Regions from separate parts of the Allobosea sp. MMO-172 genome, predicted to be linked through region 2. Evidence: predicted binding sites of a transcription regulator. Region 2 holds the regulator's gene; each other region holds the start of a gene.
What was found. The regulator LexA, encoded in region 2, represses DNA repair genes until DNA is damaged. The targets are predictions, from matches to a motif close to TGTTCNNNNTGTGTTCNG.

Region 1 (4,264 bases), on a different contig from region 2:
TCGAGGCCCGCAACGGCGCCCGCGTTCTCGTCGTCAACGTCATGGGCCGGCTGTTCATGGACGCGCTCGACGATCCCTTCGCGGCGGTCGAGCGCGAACTCTCCGCCTGCCCGCTCGGCGAGGTCGCCGACGCCGTCATCGTCGATGTCCATGCCGAGGCGACCAGCGAGAAGCAGGCCATGGGCTATTTCCTCGACGGCCGCGCCAGCCTCGTCGTCGGCACGCATACCCATGCGCCGACCTCGGACACCCGCATCCTGCCCGGCGGCACGGCCTACCAGTCCGATGCCGGCATGTGCGGCGACTATGATTCCGTGCTCGGCATGCAGAAGGACGAGCCGGTGCGCCGCTTCCTGCAGAAGGTGCCAGGCGCGCGGCTGGAACCGGCGACCGGCGAAGGCACGCTCTCCGGCGTCGCGGTCGATATCGACGATGCGACCGGCCTGGCCAAGGCGGTCTGGGCCGTGCGTGTCGGCCCGCATCTCAGCCAGGCCGTGCCCGAAGCCTGGATTTCCTGACGCTTTCCGGCGCGCGCAGCGCTTGCACGCGGGCAGAGCCGGCGCCTATAAGGCCGGCTTCCAGCGCTTTCCGCCGCAACCTCTGAAGGTAACGAGCTCCCATGGCCGGCCATTCACAGTTCAAGAACATCATGCATCGCAAGGGCAAGCAGGATGCCGTGCGCTCCAAGCTGTTCTCGAAGCTGGCCCGCGAAATCACCGTCGCCGCCAAGATGGGCATGCCCGACATCAACATGAACCCGCGCCTGCGCATGGCCGTGCTCGCCGCGCGCGCCGAGAACATGCCGAAGGACAACATCCAGCGCGCCATCAACAAGGCGGCCGGCGGCGAAGGCGACAACTATGACGAGGTCCGCTACGAGGGCTACGGCCCGGGCGGCGCCGCCGTCATCGTCGAGGCGCTGACCGACAACCGCAACCGCACCGCCTCCGCCGTTCGCTCCTACTTCACCAAGGCTGGCGGCGCGCTCGGCGAAAGCAACTCCGTCTCCTTCATGTTCAACCGCGTCGGCGAGATTTCCTATCCGCCGGAAGCAGGCGACGCCGACAAGCTGATGGAAGCCGCGATCGAGGCCGGCGCCGACGACGTGATCTCGGACGAGAACGGCCACACCATCCTCTGCGCCTTCGACGCGCTGAACGAGGTCTCCAAGGCGCTCGAAGCCTCGCTCGGCGCCCCCGCATCGGCCAAGCCCGTCTGGCGCCCGACGACGACCGCCCCGCTCGACGAGGACAAGGCCGGCTCGATGATGCGTTTGATGGAGGCCCTCGACAACGACGACGACGTCCAGAACGTCTTCGCCAATTTCGAGATCGCCGACGACATCATGGCGAAGCTCAGCGCCTGAGCCGAAGCCAGCGCGCTCCACGTCATGGTCGGGCTTGTCCCGACCATCCACGTCTTCCTTCGTGCAAAGCCGTGTTCAAAACGTGGATGCTCGCCACAAGGGCGAGCATGACGATACAGCCTCCGCCTACCGCCCGATCACGACATCCCACAGCGGCAGGCTGATCAGCGCGCTCAAGAAAATCACCAGATAGGCCCCGCGCCGGAACGTCTCCTCCGAGGCCAGCCGGAAGCCATGCGTCCCGGCCCAAAGCCCGATGCCGTAGACCGCGAAGAGCGGTACCGCCATCAGCAGGGCTCCGCCGGTCAGAATCCCCTTCCACCACAGCACCGTGCCGCTGATCAGCGTCGAGACGCCGAAGAAGGCCTGCAGATTGGCCCGCGTCTTGTGCCGGTCGTTGCGCTGCGCTCCCAGCCAGAACACCGCGAGCGGCATGCCGCCGATCGAGGCCATGCCATTGAACAGTCCCGACAGCGCGCCGACCCCGAGCGAGAGCGGGATCGTCGGCCGTCCGTGATAGCGCCAGCCCGATGCCATCAGCGCGACCGCGATCAGCACGAGCGAGGCCAGAACCCAGCGCATCGTCTCGCGGTCGAGCCAGATCAGCAGCCAGATGCCGGCCGGTAGCGCCAGCGTCGCCGTCAGGAGCAGCGGCAGGATTTCGCGCCATTCGGCCGTCCTGGCGCTGCGCGCCGCGATCGGCAGCGCAAAGGGCAGGTCGATGAACCAGATCAGGCCGAGCGCCGCGACCGGCCCGAGCACGACCGAGGCCAGCGGCATGAAGACCATGGCGAAGCCGAAGCCGGTGAAGCCGCGCACCAGCCCGCCGAGCAAGGTCGCGGCCAGCAGGACGGCGATGCCGTCGGCGCCGACGCCCGGCATGAAGGAAGACAGGATCGAGAACATGGAGCCGGCTGGAGAAGAAAGATGCGGCGAACCATGCCCGCGCGCCGGTAGCAAGAACAACTTTCCTTTTTGATGGCATCGATCAGGGGAATTCATCCCGCCCCGTCCCGTCGCCCGTCTCGGCGCGGGACAAATCCGAAACATCCGCTAGTTTGCAGGCATCATGGCTCCTCCGATTCGCATCCTCGGCATCGATCCCGGCCTCCGCAAAACCGGCTGGGGCATCGTGATTTCGGAAGGCAGCAAGCTCTCCTTCGTCGCCTGCGGCTGCATCGAGAGCGACGGCACGCTGTCGCTCGGCCAGCGCCTGCGGCAGTTGCACGAGGGCCTGAACAAGGTCCTCGCCGCGCACCGTCCGCACGAGGCCGCCGTCGAGGAGACCTTCATCAACCGCGACCCGCAATCGGCGCTGAAGCTCGGCCAGGCCCGCGGCATCGCATTGGTCGTGCCGGCGCTCGCCGGGCTCGATGTCGCGGAATACGCCGCCAATCTCGTCAAGAAGACCGTGGTCGGCGTCGGCCATGCCGACAAGAAGCAGGTCCAGGCGATGATCCGCGTGCTCCTGCCGAAGGCCGAGACAAGCTCGGCCGATGCCGCGGACGCACTCGCCGTCGCGATCTGCCACGCCCAGCATCGCGGCATGAAAGCGCTGGTCGCGCAGATGAAGGCATCATGAGCCCCATGCTGCCGATCGACATTTTTCGCGACACTCCCTCGCCTGAGTCATCCCGGACGGAGCGGAGCGAAGATCCGGGATCCATTCCGGAACCTCACCGAGACATGCTCCGGAATGGATCCCGGGTCTCCCTGCGGTCGCCCGGGATGACGCCTGGAGGAAATCAATGATCGGCAAGCTCAAGGGCCTGATCGACTCCTATGGCGAGGATCACGTCATCATCGACGTGCAGGGCGTCGGCTATGTCGTGCAGTGCTCGGCGCGCACGCTCCAGCGCCTGCCCCAGCCCGGCGAGGCTGCCGCGCTCTCGATTGAGACCCATGTCCGCGAGGATGCGATCCGCCTCTACGGCTTCCTGTCCGATGTCGAGCGCGACTGGTTCCGCCTTATGCAGGTCGTGCAGGGCGTCGGCGCCAAGGTCGCGCTCGCCATCCTTTCGACGCTGGACCCCGGTGCGCTCGCCACCGCCATCGCCACCAATGACAAGGCCGCCATCGCCCGCTCGCCCGGCGTCGGCCCCAAGCTGGCGCAGCGCCTCTGCGCCGAGCTCAAGGACAAGGCGCCGGCCTTCGGCCATATCGACCCCGGCGTCGTGCAGTTGTCCGGCGCGCTGGAAGACAGGAAACTGCCGCAGCCGATCGCCGACGCCGTGTCGGCGCTCGCCAATCTCGGCTATCCTCAGGCGCAGGCGGTGGCGGCCGTGGCGGCTGCCGCCAAGGCCGCCGGCGATGGGGCCGGCACGGCCCAGCTCATCAAGCTGGGCCTGAAGGAACTGGCGAAGTGAGCGAAGCGCCCGACGAGCTTCAATTGCGCGTCGTCACAGACAAGACCGAGCTCTGCCGCATCATGCTGGCGAGCTGGGGCTCGCATAGCATGATGATCGACCTGCACGTCTACGACGTTGCCGAGATCGACGCGCTCGGCCTGTTCGAACCGTCGGGCAAGACGGCGGCGCTGGCGAGCTGGACCGTGCGAGGCGACAGCGCCTATCTCTGCGCGCTCCATTCGCTGAAGCCGGGCGAAGGCGTCGCGATCCAGATGCTCGACGCCGTGATCTTCGCGGCGCGCAAGGCCGGCGCCAAACGGCTCAAGGCCATGCTGACCAATGACAATATGCCCGGCATGACCTTCTACCAGCGCCGCGGCTTCCGTCTCTCCGGCCTTTATCTCGAAGCGATCGACCACTATCGCTCGGTCGAGCCGAACATCATCAGGACAGGGTACAAGGACATCCCGATCCACGACGCCATCGAGCTGGAGATCGCGCTGTGAGCGGGCGGCTGGGCACGCAATACCTGCTCTTGTTCGCCGCGCTC
Region 2 (4,264 bases):
TCGAGAGCGTCGAAGCCCGCGATAGCGGCGCGCGACTCGTCGTGCTGGTGACCGATCTCGCTAATGTGCCGCTGGACCAGCGACCGAAACGGGTCCGCGTCAATATCCGGCAGGGCTCGGTCGCAGCCGGAGACCATATCGTCGCGACCGCGCGCCTGCTGCCGCCTCCGGGGCCGGCGCGGGCGGGCGGCTATGATTTCGGCCGCGACGCCTTCTTCCGCGGAATCGGTGCCGTCGGCAGCGTTTCCGGCAAGATCGCGCTGGCGCCGGCGCCTTACCCGATGCCGACGCGCCTCGCGGTCGACGTGATGATCGACCGCGCCCGCAATGCCCTGACCAAACGCATCGCCGAAGTCGGAGGCGGGCAGGGCGGGGCGGTTGCCGCCGCGCTGGTCACCGGCAAGCGCGGCCTGATCACGGAAGCGACCAATAACGACCTGCGCGCCGCCGGCATCTACCACATCGTCTCGATCTCCGGCCTGCATATGGTGCTGGCGGCCGGCACGATCTTCTGGCTGGTGCGCGCGCTGCTCGCCCTGTCGCAGACGGTGGCGCTGCACTGGCCGGTCAAGAAGCTCGCCGCGATCGCGGCCATGGTCGGCGCGACCGCCTATTGCATCTTCTCGGGCAGTGATGTCGCGACCGAACGCTCGCTGATCATGACGCTGGTTATGCTCGGCGCGATCCTCGTCGATCGCGCGGCGCTGAGCATGCGCAACCTCGCGCTCGCCGCCATGATCGTGCTGCTGCGCGAGCCGGAGGCGCTGCTCGGCCCAAGCTTCCAGATGTCCTTCGGTGCGGTCGCGGCGCTGATCGCCTTCGCCGAGCGCTGGGAGAGAAGAGACCGCAGCGAGCCGCCGCCGGCCTTGCCCTGGCCGCTCGGGCCGATCTGGACGGTGGCGCTCGGCATCCTCGTCACCACCATGCTGGCGACGGCCGCGACCGCACCCTTCGGCGCCTATCATTTCCAGACCTTCAACCCCTTCGGCCTGCTCGGCAACGCGATGGCGCTGCCCTTCGTCTCGCTCTTCGTGATGCCGGCGGCGGTGTTCGGCGTGCTGGCCTACCCGTTCGGACTGGACTGGCCGGCCTGGGCCTTGATGGGGCTCGCCTCCGATGTCGTGCTCAGGGTGGCGCATTGGGTTGCGACCATCGACCATTCCACCGTGACGATCGCAGCCTTCGGCCCGGCCGTGCTGGCCTGCTTCGCGATGGCGCTGCTCTGGCTGACGCTCTGGACCACGGGCTGGCGCTGGCTGGCCGCCGTGCCGCTCATCCTCGGCGTGGCGATAGCCGGCAAGCCGGAGCGGCCGGAAATCCTGATCGAGCGCGACGGCTCCGGGCTGGCGGTGCGCGGGCCGGACGGACGCCTCGCGATCGCGGGCAAGCCCAGCCGCTTCGTCCTGCAGCAATGGCTTGCGGCCGATGGCGACAACCGCTCGCCGGACGATCCTACGCTGCGCAACGGCATCGCCTGCGACCGCCTGGCCTGCGTGGCGCAGACAGCCGACAAGCGCACGGTCTCCTATACGCGCGAGCGCCTTGCCATCATCGAGGATTGCCTGCGCGCCGACCTCGTCGTCACCGCCATCCCCTGGAGCGGAGCCTGCAAGGCCAGGCTGGTCGAGCGCATGGCGCTCACGCGCGACGGTGCGACCTCGCTCTACCGGACGACGGCAGGGTGGAGCAGTCGAACCTCGGAACCAAGCGCCGCCGATCGCCCCTGGAGTCGCCGGCGTGAGCCTCGTCCGGTTGAGGTTGCAAACCGGTCGGCCGGTCAGCCTGCGACGGTACAACCCGCGTCAGCGATCGAGAGCGAAGCCGATGCGGATGTCGAGCGCCTTCAGTAACGCCGCATCAGATTGACGAGGCGGCCCTGGATCTTGACCCGGTCGGGGCCGAGCACGCGGGTCTCGTAAGCCGGGTTCGCCGCTTCGAGCGCAATCGAGGAGCCGCGCTTGCGCAGGCGCTTCAGCGTCGCTTCCTCGTCGTCGATCAGCGCCACGACGATGTCGCCGGTATTGGCGGTGTCCTGCCTGCGGATGACGACCGTGTCGCCGTCGAGAATGCCGGCCTCGACCATCGAATCGCCGCGTACTTCCAGCGCGTAATGCTCGCCCGAGCCGAGCATGTCCGGCGGCAGCGAGACCGTGTGGCTGCGGCTCTGGATCGCCGAGATCGGCGTGCCTGCCGCGATCCGCCCCATGACCGGAATGGCGATGGAATGCCGGCTGTCGTCCTCGATGGCAGCGGGGCGAGGCTTGGCGACGCTCGGCTGCGCGCCGAGACCACCCTGCACGACGGCGGGGCTGAAGCGGGGCCGCGGCTGCGGCGCGCCGAGCCCGTCCGGCATCTTGATGACTTCGAGCGCGCGGGCGCGGTTCGGCAGGCGGCGGATGAAGCCGCGCTCCTCCAGCGCCATGATCAGGCGGTGGATGCCGGATTTCGAGCGCAGGTCGAGCGCGTCCTTCATCTCGTCGAAGGAAGGGGGCACGCCACTTTCGCGCAAGCGTTCCTGGATGAAGCGCAGGAGTTCGTGTTGCTTGCGTGTCAGCATGGTCGCCGCCAGCCCCTCAAAGCGCAGATTCGAAACAAAGCACGAACACCATACGCGTTCTGCTTGTGTTCCGCAAGCTGCTACCGCAAGGGCAGGATATGGCAGGGGTCGCCCTTCCTGGCCGGCGCGGCATGGGCCGGGCGGATCGTGAGGGCTTGCGCGCGCGCCAGCGTGCCGAGCATCGAGGAATCCTGCCGGTCGAAGGGCGTTGCGACCCAGCCTTCCGGAGTCAGAATCAACTCCGAGCGCAGATAGTCCTCGCGCTCGTCATTGCCGGGCATGTCGCGGCCGAGGATGGCGGGGATGCTGCGGTCGCGATCGGCATCGGCGATGCCGAGCAGCGCCTCGATCAAGGGCAGCACGAAGAGATGGCCGCAGACGATCGAGGAGACCGGGTTGCCCGGCAGCCCGACCACGACCATCCGGCCGAGCCGGCCGGTCATCATCGGCTTGCCCGGCCGCATCGCGATCTTCCAGAAGCCGAGGGTCATGCCGGCGCGCGTCAGCGCCTCCTGAACGAGGTCATGCGCGCCGACGGAGGCGCCGCCGAGCGTGATCAGCACATCGGCATCGGCCTCGCTCGCCCTTGCGATCTTGCTGGCCAGATCGGCATGGTCGTCGCGCGCGATGCCGAGATCGAGCACGGTGCCGCCGGCCTTCTCGACAAGCGCCGCGAGCGAGAACGAGTTCGAGGCGACGATCTGGTCGCGCCCGACCGGTTCGCCCGGCGCCACCAATTCGTCGCCGGTGGCGAGGATCGCGACCCGCGGCTTGCGCCTGACCGGCAGGGCCGGATGTCCCATCGCGGCGGCAAGCCCGAGCGCCGCGCTGTCGAGCACGCGGCCGGCCGAAAGCAGGACGTCGCCCGCGTGGAAATCGAGCCCGGCGGCGCGAAGGAACTTGCCCTTGGCCGGCGGGATGCGGACGCGGATGACCGGGCTGCCGACGCCGTCAGCGTCTTCCTGCATCAGGATGGTGTCGGCTCCGTCAGGCATCGGCGCGCCCGTGAAGATGCGCACGGCCTGTCCCGGCCCGACGGCACCCTCATAGGCCCGGCCGGCGGCGGATTCGCCGATGACCGAGAGCGAGACGCCTTCCGCCATCTCGTCGCCGCGCACGGCGTAGCCGTCCATGGCAGAATTGGCGAAGGGCGGCTGGGTCCTGAGCGCCTTGACCTCGCCGGCGAGCACCCGCCAGGCGCATTGCGCCAGCGGCAGGGTTTCCGCTCCCGTCGGCCCCGGAATGCTGTCGAGCAGCGCCTTGCGCGCGACGGGGACCGGAGTGAGCGCCATCAGAGCACGATGCCGAAAAGTGGGAACCGGTTTTCGGACGCCATCGTGCTCACTCCTCTAACCAACTTTAGCCTCGTAGTCGCCGGACTGGCCGCCGGATTTGTGCAGCAGACGGATATTCTCGATCCGCATCGCCCGGTCGACGGCCTTGACCATGTCGTAGACCGTCAGGCAGGCGACGGAGACGGCGGTGAGCGCCTCCATCTCGACGCCGGTCTGGCCCTTCATTCTGACCTCGGCGCGCACGCGCACGCCCGGCAGGGCCTCGTCGATCTCAAGATCGACGGCGATCTTGCTGAGCAACAGCGGGTGGCAGAGCGGGATCAGCTCATGCGTGCGCTTCGCCGCCATGATGCCGGCGAGGCGCGCGGTGCCGAGCACGTCGCCCTTCTTGGCGTTGCCGTCGCGCACGATC
Region 3 (4,264 bases), on a different contig from region 2:
TCCGAGCTCGTGCAGCAGGGCCGCGCCGGTGCGCAGGCCGCTATAGAAGCAGTCCAGCGTCATGTTCTCGTTCGGGGCGTGGTTGGCCTCGTCGTGATTGGCGTAAGGCGTCACGAAGGCAGGGATGCCGAGGATCTTGGTGAAGACGTAGTTCGGCAGGCTCCCGAAGCCGGCCGGGATCAGCAGCGGCTCCTCGCCCTGAGCGGCGACGAAGGCGCGGCGCAGCGGCGCGGTATAGGGCGAGGCGATCGAGGTCTTCGAGGGCTGCATGCCCTTCTCCTCGGCGATGAACTCGACCTCCGGTGCATGCTTCTCGACGTGAGCCCTGACCTTGCGCAGGATGTCCTCCGGGTCCTGCGCCTCGACGAGGCGGATATCGCATTTCACCAGCGCCTCGTTCGGCAGCACGGTCTTGGTGCCCGGCCCGCCATAGCCGCCATGGAAGCCGTTGATCGTCAGCGTCGGCCGGAAGCAGAGGCGCTCGTAGAACGGGCGATCCGCGGGCGCGTCGAGGCGGGTGAGGCTCAGCCCCTTCTTGAAGGCCTCGATGTCGAGCGGCAGGCGATCGACCGCTTCCAGCTCCTCCGCCTTCGGCGGCTCGATGCCGTCATGCAGGCCCTCGATGGTGATCTCGCCCTCGGGGTTCTTCATCGTCGCGAGGAGATGGACCAGCGTCCAGATCGGGTTCGGCACGACGCCGCCGAAATTGCCGGAATGGACGTCGCGGCTGGCATGGCGGCAGCGCAGGTCGAAGGAGACGACGCCGCGCGAGCCGAACTTGATGGTCGGCGCGCCGCTGGCATGGCGCGGGCCGTCGGCGGTGACGGCGAGGTCGGCCTTGAGCAAATGCGGGTTGGCGCGCACGAAGCCGGCGATGTTCGGGCTGCCGATCTCCTCCTCGCCCTCAAGGACCAGGATGACGTTGCAGGGCAGTTCGCCATGGACCTTGAGATGGGATTCGATCGCGAGGATCTGGGCGAAATGCTGGCCCTTGTTGTCGCCGACGCCGCGCGCATAGAGCCTTCCGTCGCGGATCGTCGGCTCGAAGGGCGGCGAGACCCATTTGTCGAGCGGGTCCGGCGGCTGCACGTCGTAATGACCGTAGAGCAGCACGGTCGGCTTGCCCGGCGCCTTCTCCCAGCGCGCGACGACGACCGGGTGGCCCTCGGTCGGGATGAGGCTGGTTTCCAGGCCGATATCGGTCAGCATGTCGACGAGCAGCAGGCCGACCTCAGCGATGCCGATATTCTCGGCGCTGATGCTGGGATGGCGCAGATACGCGATGAGGCGGTCGAGGAAGGCGCTGCGGTTGGTCTCGATATGCTCGAAGACCGCGGCGAGTGCGTCTGAGGAAGCCATAGCCAATGCCTGACAGGAGAGGAATCCGTGCCGCCCGACGAGCGGGGGCGCAAGCGGCGGCCGTTCGGCTGCCGAGGGCAGCCTAGACGCGGGGTCTGCGGCGCTCAAGCGCGGGCAGGGGTGTCGCTGCGACTGGCAGCCTTGCGATTTTCGCCGGTCGAATCGTTGCTTGTTAAGTTCTTGTTTTGTTCTATGATGCGCCGATGCAGCTCGTGCTCGACCTCAACGGTGGGCGAGCGTTTCGGCCGCGAGAGGGCGGTCGCCCACCCCGTTATTTCTTCGCGCTCCTTCCGGATGCGGAGGCGCGGTCGCGGATCGATAGCTTGGCGCGTGATCTGCACAAGCGCCTTGTTCCAGCCAGGCCGCCGCGCGGACCGGACAAGTATCATGTGACCTTGCGGGGCATCGCCGTCCCCGATGGGCCGTTCGGGCAGAACATTGCGATGGCGCGCAGGGTCGCCGACGCGATCCGGCAGACCTCCTTTGCCGTCATGTTCAATCAGGCGGCGAGCTTCGGGGCAGCCCCGAACTACGCGTTGTCCCTGACGACGCGGGCGGATCTGCTCGCTGCCGACAGCTTGTCCGCCACGCTCCTCGATGACTTGCGGCGTGCCGGGCTTAAAGTCGATGGGTCGAGCTTCCAGCCGCATGTGACGCTGTTCTACGACCGGAAACGTCGGGAGCCGATCGATTTGCCCGCGCTGCGCTGGCAGGTGCGCGAGTTCGTGCTGATCGAGAGTATCGATAACAGGAAGTACGTGATCTTGGGCACCTGGCCGCTGGACTGACTTCCATGCAGCCTTGCAAGGCCGGTTTGCGGCAATCCGGGCTGCGTGCCGTTGCTTTGGGCGTGGCCGGCTCTATCGTTCCGGCCGAAGCCTCATCCGATTCAGACGGAGCCTGTCATGGCCGATTTGTCCGCTTTTCCGATCACCAAGCGCTGGCCGGCAGCGCATCCCGACCGCATCCAGCTCTATTCGCTGCCGACGCCCAACGGCGTGAAGGTCTCGATCGCGCTGGAGGAGCTGGAGCTGCGCTACGAGCCGCATCTCATCGATATCGGCAAGAACGAGACCTGGGGCCCGGAATTCCTGTCGCTGAACCCCAATGGCAAGATCCCCGCGATCATCGATCCCAACGGCCCGGGCGGAAAGCCGTTCGGCCTGTGGGAATCCGGCGCGATCCTGCTCTATCTCGCCGAGAAGACCGGCAAGCTCCTGCCGAAGGACCCCGCCGCCCGCTATGAGACCATCCAGTGGGTGTTCTTCCAGATGGCGGCGATCGGCCCGATGTTCGGCCAGCTCGGCTTCTTCCATAAATTCGCCGGCCGCGAATACGAGGACAAGCGCCCGCGTGACCGCTACGCCAGCGAGAGCAAGCGCCTGCTCGGCGTGCTCGAGGACCGGCTGGCGAGCCGCACCTGGATCATGGGCGACGACTACAGCATCGCCGATATCGCGATCCTCGGCTGGGTCCGCAATCTCGTCGGCTTCTACGGTGCGGGCGAACTCGTCGACTATGCGAAGCTGACCCACGTGCCGATCTGGCTGGAGCGCTGCCTGTCGCGCCCGGCCGTGCAGCGCGGCCTCGACAGCCCCAAGCGCCCGGCCTGAGCGCCGGCCACTTCTCTGGCCCGGTCCGAGGAGCTACTTGGGCTGGGCCGGAGGCAGCTTCTGCAGGGTGTGCACGGCGATCCCGCCCTGAGCCAGCCGCTCGCGGCCGCCGAGGCCTTCGAGCTCGAAGACGAAGAGCGCATGCGTGCAGCGTGCGCCGAGCCGGCGCAGCAGCTGCGCCGTCGCCAGCGCGGTGCCGCCGGTCATCAGGCAATCGTCGATGATGGCGACCTCACGCCCGTCCAGCGCCTGACCTTTCGACAGGGCGATGCCGTTGCCGAGCTCGTAATTGGCCGCGAGGCTGCGGACGACATCGGCGCGGATCGAGCCGACCTTGCGGATATCGATGAAGCCGAGGCCGTTGCGCAGCGCCAGCGCGCCGGCGAAGCCCAAGCCGCCGATATCGATGCCGGCGAGGAGGTCGATCTCCTTGTCGAGACGGGCTGAGAGAGCCTCGCAAGCCGCCCGCATCCAGCGGGGATCGCTGGTGAAACTCGTGGCATCGGGAAAGTCGACTCCGGGGACGGGATGGTCCTTCCAGCGCCGATGGGGAAAAGCCGGGCTATCCGGCATTTTTGGCGCGGAGACTGACGCGGTATCCATGCTAATCCCTGCCTGTATCCGGCGCTGCCGCCCCGCCTGTCATGCCCGCTTGCCGCCCGGCCGGCGAACCGTGATGACAGCCGTGCGGCGGATGCCGTGCGGCTTCACGAGGTTCGGACGACGGCATGACGATCACCATCTACGGCATCAAAAATTGCGACACGATGAAGAAAGCGCGCGTCTGGCTCGACGGCCATGGTGTCGCGGCCGCCTTCCACGACTACAAGGCGAGCGGGATCGACAAGGCCTCGCTTGAGCGCTGGGTCAAGGAGCATGGCTGGGAGACGGTGCTGAACCGCGCCGGCACGACCTTCCGCGTGCTGCCGGATGCCGAGAAGCAGGGGCTCGATGCGGACAAGGCGATCACGCTGATGCTGGCGCAGCCCTCGATGATCAAGCGGCCGGTGCTCGACCTCGGCAAGGGCAAGACGATCGTCGGCTTCAAGCCGGAGGTCTATGCCGCCGCCGTGAAGTAACACGCCGGGCGGCGCGGGCCGGCTGACGCGGATACGGACAATTCGACCGAATTCCGAGGTCTTTCGGTCGATATTGTCTGGTATTCCCCATGACATGACGTCTGTCGCTGCCGCGCGCCCGCTGGTCTTTCCCTCGGTGTCCTTCGGGCCGTTCCGGCTGCTGGAGGCCGTTCCGTGGCTGATGCTGGCCTCGTCGATGCGGTTTCTGGCCTA
Region 4 (4,264 bases), on a different contig from region 2:
TGACCGAGCAGGGCCTTGGCGGCGCGGTCCATCGCCTCGTGATCGAGCTTGACCGGCACATGCCAGACCCGGTCCCGGTCGAGCGCCGGCTGGGCCCGGCGATCGAGGATGCGATAGACGTAGTAGCGGCGCCGCGCCGAGATGCGGGCGTCGAAATCGTCGGGCACCAATTCGGCGCTGAGCACCGCGACCGGAATCCGTTTCAGCCGGGCATTGGTGGCGTCGCGCACGACATCGGTGCGCCACTCCTTGTCGATATCGACATGGGCGACCTGATGGGTGGCGTGAACGCCGGCATCGGTCCGGCCAGCGCAATGCAGCCGGACGGGATGGCCGCAGAAGGCCTCGACCGCCTCCTCGACGCTCTGCTGCACGGACGGGCCGTTGAGCTGGCGCTGCCAGCCCGAGAACGGCGTGCCGTCATATTCGATGACGAGCTTGTAGCGCGGCATCAGAGCTTGCTGCCGGCTCCGAGCCGGGCGCCGCGCAGGAACTCGGCCCCGCTCATCGGCGCCTTGCCGGCGCGCTGGACCTGCAGCAGCTTCACCGCGCCGACGGCGCAGGCGACCGTGCTCTCGTCGTCGAGCAGCGTACCGGGCTCGGCCGCGCCGCCGGCACGGGCGGTGCGGAGAATCTTCAACCGCTCCGGCCCCTTGCCGAGATCGATCTCGGCGAAGGCGCCCGGGAAGGGCGAGAGGCCACGCACGAGGTCATGGACCTGCTGCGCCGGCAGGGCCCAGCTCAGCTTCGCCTCGGCATTGGTGATCTTGCTGGCATAGGTCACGCCCTCTTCCGGCTGCGGCGTGAACTGCAGCCCACCGCGGCCGAGCGCCGCGAGCGCGCGCACCATCAGGTCGGCGCCGAGAATGCTGAGCTGGTCGTGCAATTCACCGGCCGTCATGTCCGGGCCGATCGTCAGGTTCTCGACCATGGCGACGGGGCCGGTATCGAGGCCGGCCTCCATCTTCATGACGCAGACGCCGCTTTCGGCATCACCCGCCATGATCGCGCGCTGGATCGGCGCCGCGCCGCGCCAGCGCGGCAGCAGCGAGGCATGGAGATTGAGGCAGCCGAGCTCGGGCAGATCGAGGATCGCCTGGGGCAGGATCATGCCATAGGCGACGACCACGGCGACATCGGCCTGATGCGAGGCGATGATCTCGGCCTGCTCCGGCGTCTTCAGCGTGGCGGGGGTGAAGACCGGGATGCCGAAGCGCTCGGCGGCGCGATGCACCGGCGAGGGCTTCAGTTCGAGGCCACGGCCAGCCTGCGCCGGAGCGCGGGTATAGCAGGAAACGACCTCGTGGCCCTGGCCGACGATCTCGGTCAGCACCGGCACGGCGAAATCCGGCGTGCCCATGAAGATGACGCGCAAACTCATACGCTCGACCTTACCTAAAAAACGAATGTCATCCCGGGCGACCGCAGGGAGACCCGGGATCCATTTCGGAACCTTTCCCACCGGCGCTCCGGCATGGATCCCGGCTCTGCGCTTTGCTCCGTCCGGGATGACGGGCGCGGATTGGAAACCTCAGGCCGCCGAGCGCTTGGCCGACTTGGCGAATTTCTTGGTGACGCGCTCGCGCTTCAAACGCGAGAGATGGTCGATGAAGAGCACGCCGTTGAGATGGTCGATCTCGTGCTGCAGGCAGGTGGCGAGCAGACCATCCGCCGCGATCTCCTGCGTCTTGCCGTCGAGATCCATGAAGCGGACCTTCACCTCGGCAGGACGCTCGACCTCCTCGTAATATTCGGGGATCGAGAGGCAGCCTTCCTCGTAGACGCTGAACTCGTCAGAGGACCAGGTGATCTCCGGGTTGATGAAGACCTGCGGCTTCCGCGGCTCGGGCTCCTCGCCTTCCTTCGCCTCGGGCTTCGACAGGTCGATCGTCACCACGCGCAGCGGCACGCCGATCTGGATCGCTGCCAGCCCGATGCCCGGCGCGTCGTACATCGTCTCGAACATGTCCGCGACCAGGGTCTTGATCTCGGGCGTGACCGCCTCGACCGGCTTCGAGACGAGGCGAAGCTGGGCGTCGGGCAGGATGACGAGCGGGCGAATGGCCATGGGATTCCAAGGGAAAAGAGCTGTTGAGCCCGGGACATAAGCATTTGTGGAGGAGCGGTCAAACTGTTCCGCTTTCGTTCGCCATTCCCCGCCGAATCGGCTAGGCTTCTGCGATGAACGAGATCGCCTTCACCTTGCTGGAACGCCCGGTGACCTGGGCCGAGGCTATCATCGGCTTCGGGGTCTCGAGCCTCGTCCTGTTGCTGCTGGCGGTGATCGCCGGCTGGCGTGGCGGCCAGAGCCGCGCGATCGAGGCCGCGATGGCGGCCGAGCGCGCCCGCGAGATGGACGACAAGGTCGCGGAGATGAACCGCCAGCAGGCCGAGCTTGCCGGCCGGATGCAGTCCATGGCCGAGATTCTCTCGACCCGGCAGGGCGATCTTGCAAGGCTCGTCGCCGAGCGGATGGACGGCTTGCGCCAGCAGGTCGGTGCCGGGCTCGAACGCAATGTCCAGCAGACCACCGAAAGCCTCGGCAAGCTGCAGGAGCGGCTGGCGGTAATCGACCACGCCCAGAAGAACCTGACCGACCTCACCTCCGAGGTCGTGACGCTCCGGGACGTGCTCGCCAACAAGCAGGCACGCGGCGCCTATGGCCAGGGCCGAATGGAGGCGATCATCCGCGACGGCCTGCCCGCCGCCTTCTTCGCCTTCCAGCCCCAACTCTCGAACGGCAAGCGGCCGGACTGCCTCGTCACGCTGCCGGGCGACGGGCGCGGCCTCGTCATCGACGCCAAGTTCCCGCTGGAGAGCTTCACGCTGCTGCGCGAGGCGCGCGGCGAGGAGGCGAAGAAGGCCGCCGGCCAGCGCGTGCGCAGCGATGTCGGCGTGCATGTGAAGGATATCGCCGAGCGCTATTTCCTGCCCGGCGAGACGCAGGACGTGGCGCTGCTCTTCGTGCCCTCGGAATCGATCTACGCCGATCTACACGAGCATTTCGACGATGTCGTCCAGCGGGCGCACCGGGCCCGCATCATGATCGTCTCGCCCTCGCTGCTGGCGCTGGCGATCCAGTTGATGCAATCGCTGGTGCGCGATGCCCGGATGCGCGAAGAGGCGCAGGTGATCCAGACCGAGGTTGGCAAGCTGCTCGACGACGTGCGCCGTCTCGGCGAGCGCGTCGACAAGCTCGACACACATTTCCGGCAGGCGCAGGACGATGTCGGCCAGATCAAGACCTCGGCCGGCAAGGTCACCAGCCGCGCCGAGAAGATCGGCGCGCTCGATTTCGACGACGAGAAGAGCGAGCCGAAGCTGCCCTTCGCCAAGGGGCTGGAGCTGAAGCGCGCGGCCGAATAGCGCCCCGGAGTCCACGGCCAGAAGCGATCGTCGGACAGCGCTGCCGCGCCAGCGCTTGAGCCCTCGACCAGCCCCCTGTCACGCAGCAGGGCAGCGCAACTCATGCGCGCCGTCGCCTGCGCTTTCCGTTAGAGCAACCTTAAGCATTCTCTGAAAATTTCAGGAGAAATCGCAACCCGAATACAGTCGCCTGTCATGATTCGAACCGGACGAGCCTGACGATTGCCTAGAAAATAGGCATATCCACATAGACCATCACCGCCTCTCCTCATCATCGCGATCGCGGCCTCTCCCCGGAAAGTTCATCATGGCCCTGAGCATCAAGACCAAGCTGGCGGGCGCGCTCGTCGCGCTGACGCTTTGCGTCCTCATCGTCGGCGCCTGCGGTTTCCTCGCCCTTCGATCCGTGACGCAGCGCATCGACGAAGTGGTCCAGAACAACGTCATCCCGATGGAGCAGTTGCGGACCGTCAGCGACATGTATGCGGTCAACATCGTCGATACGATCTGGAAGGCGCAGAGCAACCAGATCACCTGGACGAACGCGCTGAAGAGCGTTCAGGACGCGGTGGAGAATATCGACAAGGGCTGGAAGGCCTATCTGCCCAGCATCGCCGCCACGGACGAGAAGCAGCTGGCCGATCAGGCGACGCTGCTGATGAAGACCGGTGATGCTGCCGTCGCAAAGCTGATCGGCATCCTGAAGGAGCGTGACGAGAGCGCGCTGCGCATGTTCGCCACCGACGAGCTTTATAAGGCGATGGACCCGATCACGGCCAAGATCGGAGAGCTGACCGCGCTGCAGCTCTCCCAGGCCCGCAACCAGGGCCAGGAAGCCCAGTCCACCGCCGGTTCCGCCAGCATCCTGCTGCTGATCGCGGCCGGCGGCGCCCTGCTG

Region 1: ruvC (crossover junction endodeoxyribonuclease RuvC) is a predicted target of LexA. The motif match lies at 2,398-2,415, and genes of this name have one in related genera.
Region 3: WFK61_RS14450 (2'-5' RNA ligase family protein) is a predicted target of LexA. The motif match lies at 1,535-1,552, and genes of this name have one in related genera.
Region 4: WFK61_RS02855 (DNA recombination protein RmuC) is a predicted target of LexA. The motif match lies at 2,133-2,150, and genes of this name have one in related genera.

What each region holds. Positions count from the first base shown of each region.
Region 1 is NZ_JBBCUM010000004.1:334,851-339,114, reverse strand. It holds gene WFK61_RS08830 (TIGR00282 family metallophosphoesterase) at 1-518, shown strand, start outside; gene WFK61_RS08825 (YebC/PmpR family DNA-binding transcriptional regulator) at 620-1,366, shown strand; gene WFK61_RS08820 (sulfite exporter TauE/SafE family protein) at 1,493-2,272, opposite strand; gene ruvC (crossover junction endodeoxyribonuclease RuvC) at 2,436-2,948, shown strand; gene ruvA (Holliday junction branch migration protein RuvA) at 3,115-3,732, shown strand; gene WFK61_RS08805 (GNAT family N-acetyltransferase) at 3,729-4,220, shown strand; gene WFK61_RS08800 (hypothetical protein) at 4,217-4,264, shown strand, end outside.
Region 2 is NZ_JBBCUM010000024.1:13,954-18,217, reverse strand. It holds gene WFK61_RS24470 (ComEC/Rec2 family competence protein) at 1-1,850, shown strand, start outside; gene lexA (transcriptional repressor LexA) at 1,844-2,557, opposite strand; gene WFK61_RS24460 (molybdopterin molybdotransferase MoeA) at 2,638-3,849, opposite strand; gene moaC (cyclic pyranopterin monophosphate synthase MoaC) at 3,907-4,264, opposite strand, start outside.
Region 3 is NZ_JBBCUM010000008.1:219,504-223,767, forward strand. It holds gene WFK61_RS14445 (M20/M25/M40 family metallo-hydrolase) at 1-1,359, opposite strand, end outside; gene WFK61_RS14450 (2'-5' RNA ligase family protein) at 1,563-2,147, shown strand; gene WFK61_RS14455 (glutathione S-transferase N-terminal domain-containing protein) at 2,265-2,972, shown strand; gene WFK61_RS14460 (phosphoribosyltransferase family protein) at 3,006-3,575, opposite strand; gene WFK61_RS14465 (ArsC family reductase) at 3,701-4,051, shown strand; gene WFK61_RS14470 (hypothetical protein) at 4,146-4,264, shown strand, end outside.
Region 4 is NZ_JBBCUM010000001.1:601,852-606,115, forward strand. It holds gene truA (tRNA pseudouridine(38-40) synthase TruA) at 1-452, opposite strand, end outside; gene fmt (methionyl-tRNA formyltransferase) at 452-1,381, opposite strand; gene def (peptide deformylase) at 1,532-2,068, opposite strand; gene WFK61_RS02855 (DNA recombination protein RmuC) at 2,182-3,366, shown strand; gene WFK61_RS02860 (HAMP domain-containing methyl-accepting chemotaxis protein) at 3,674-4,264, shown strand, end outside.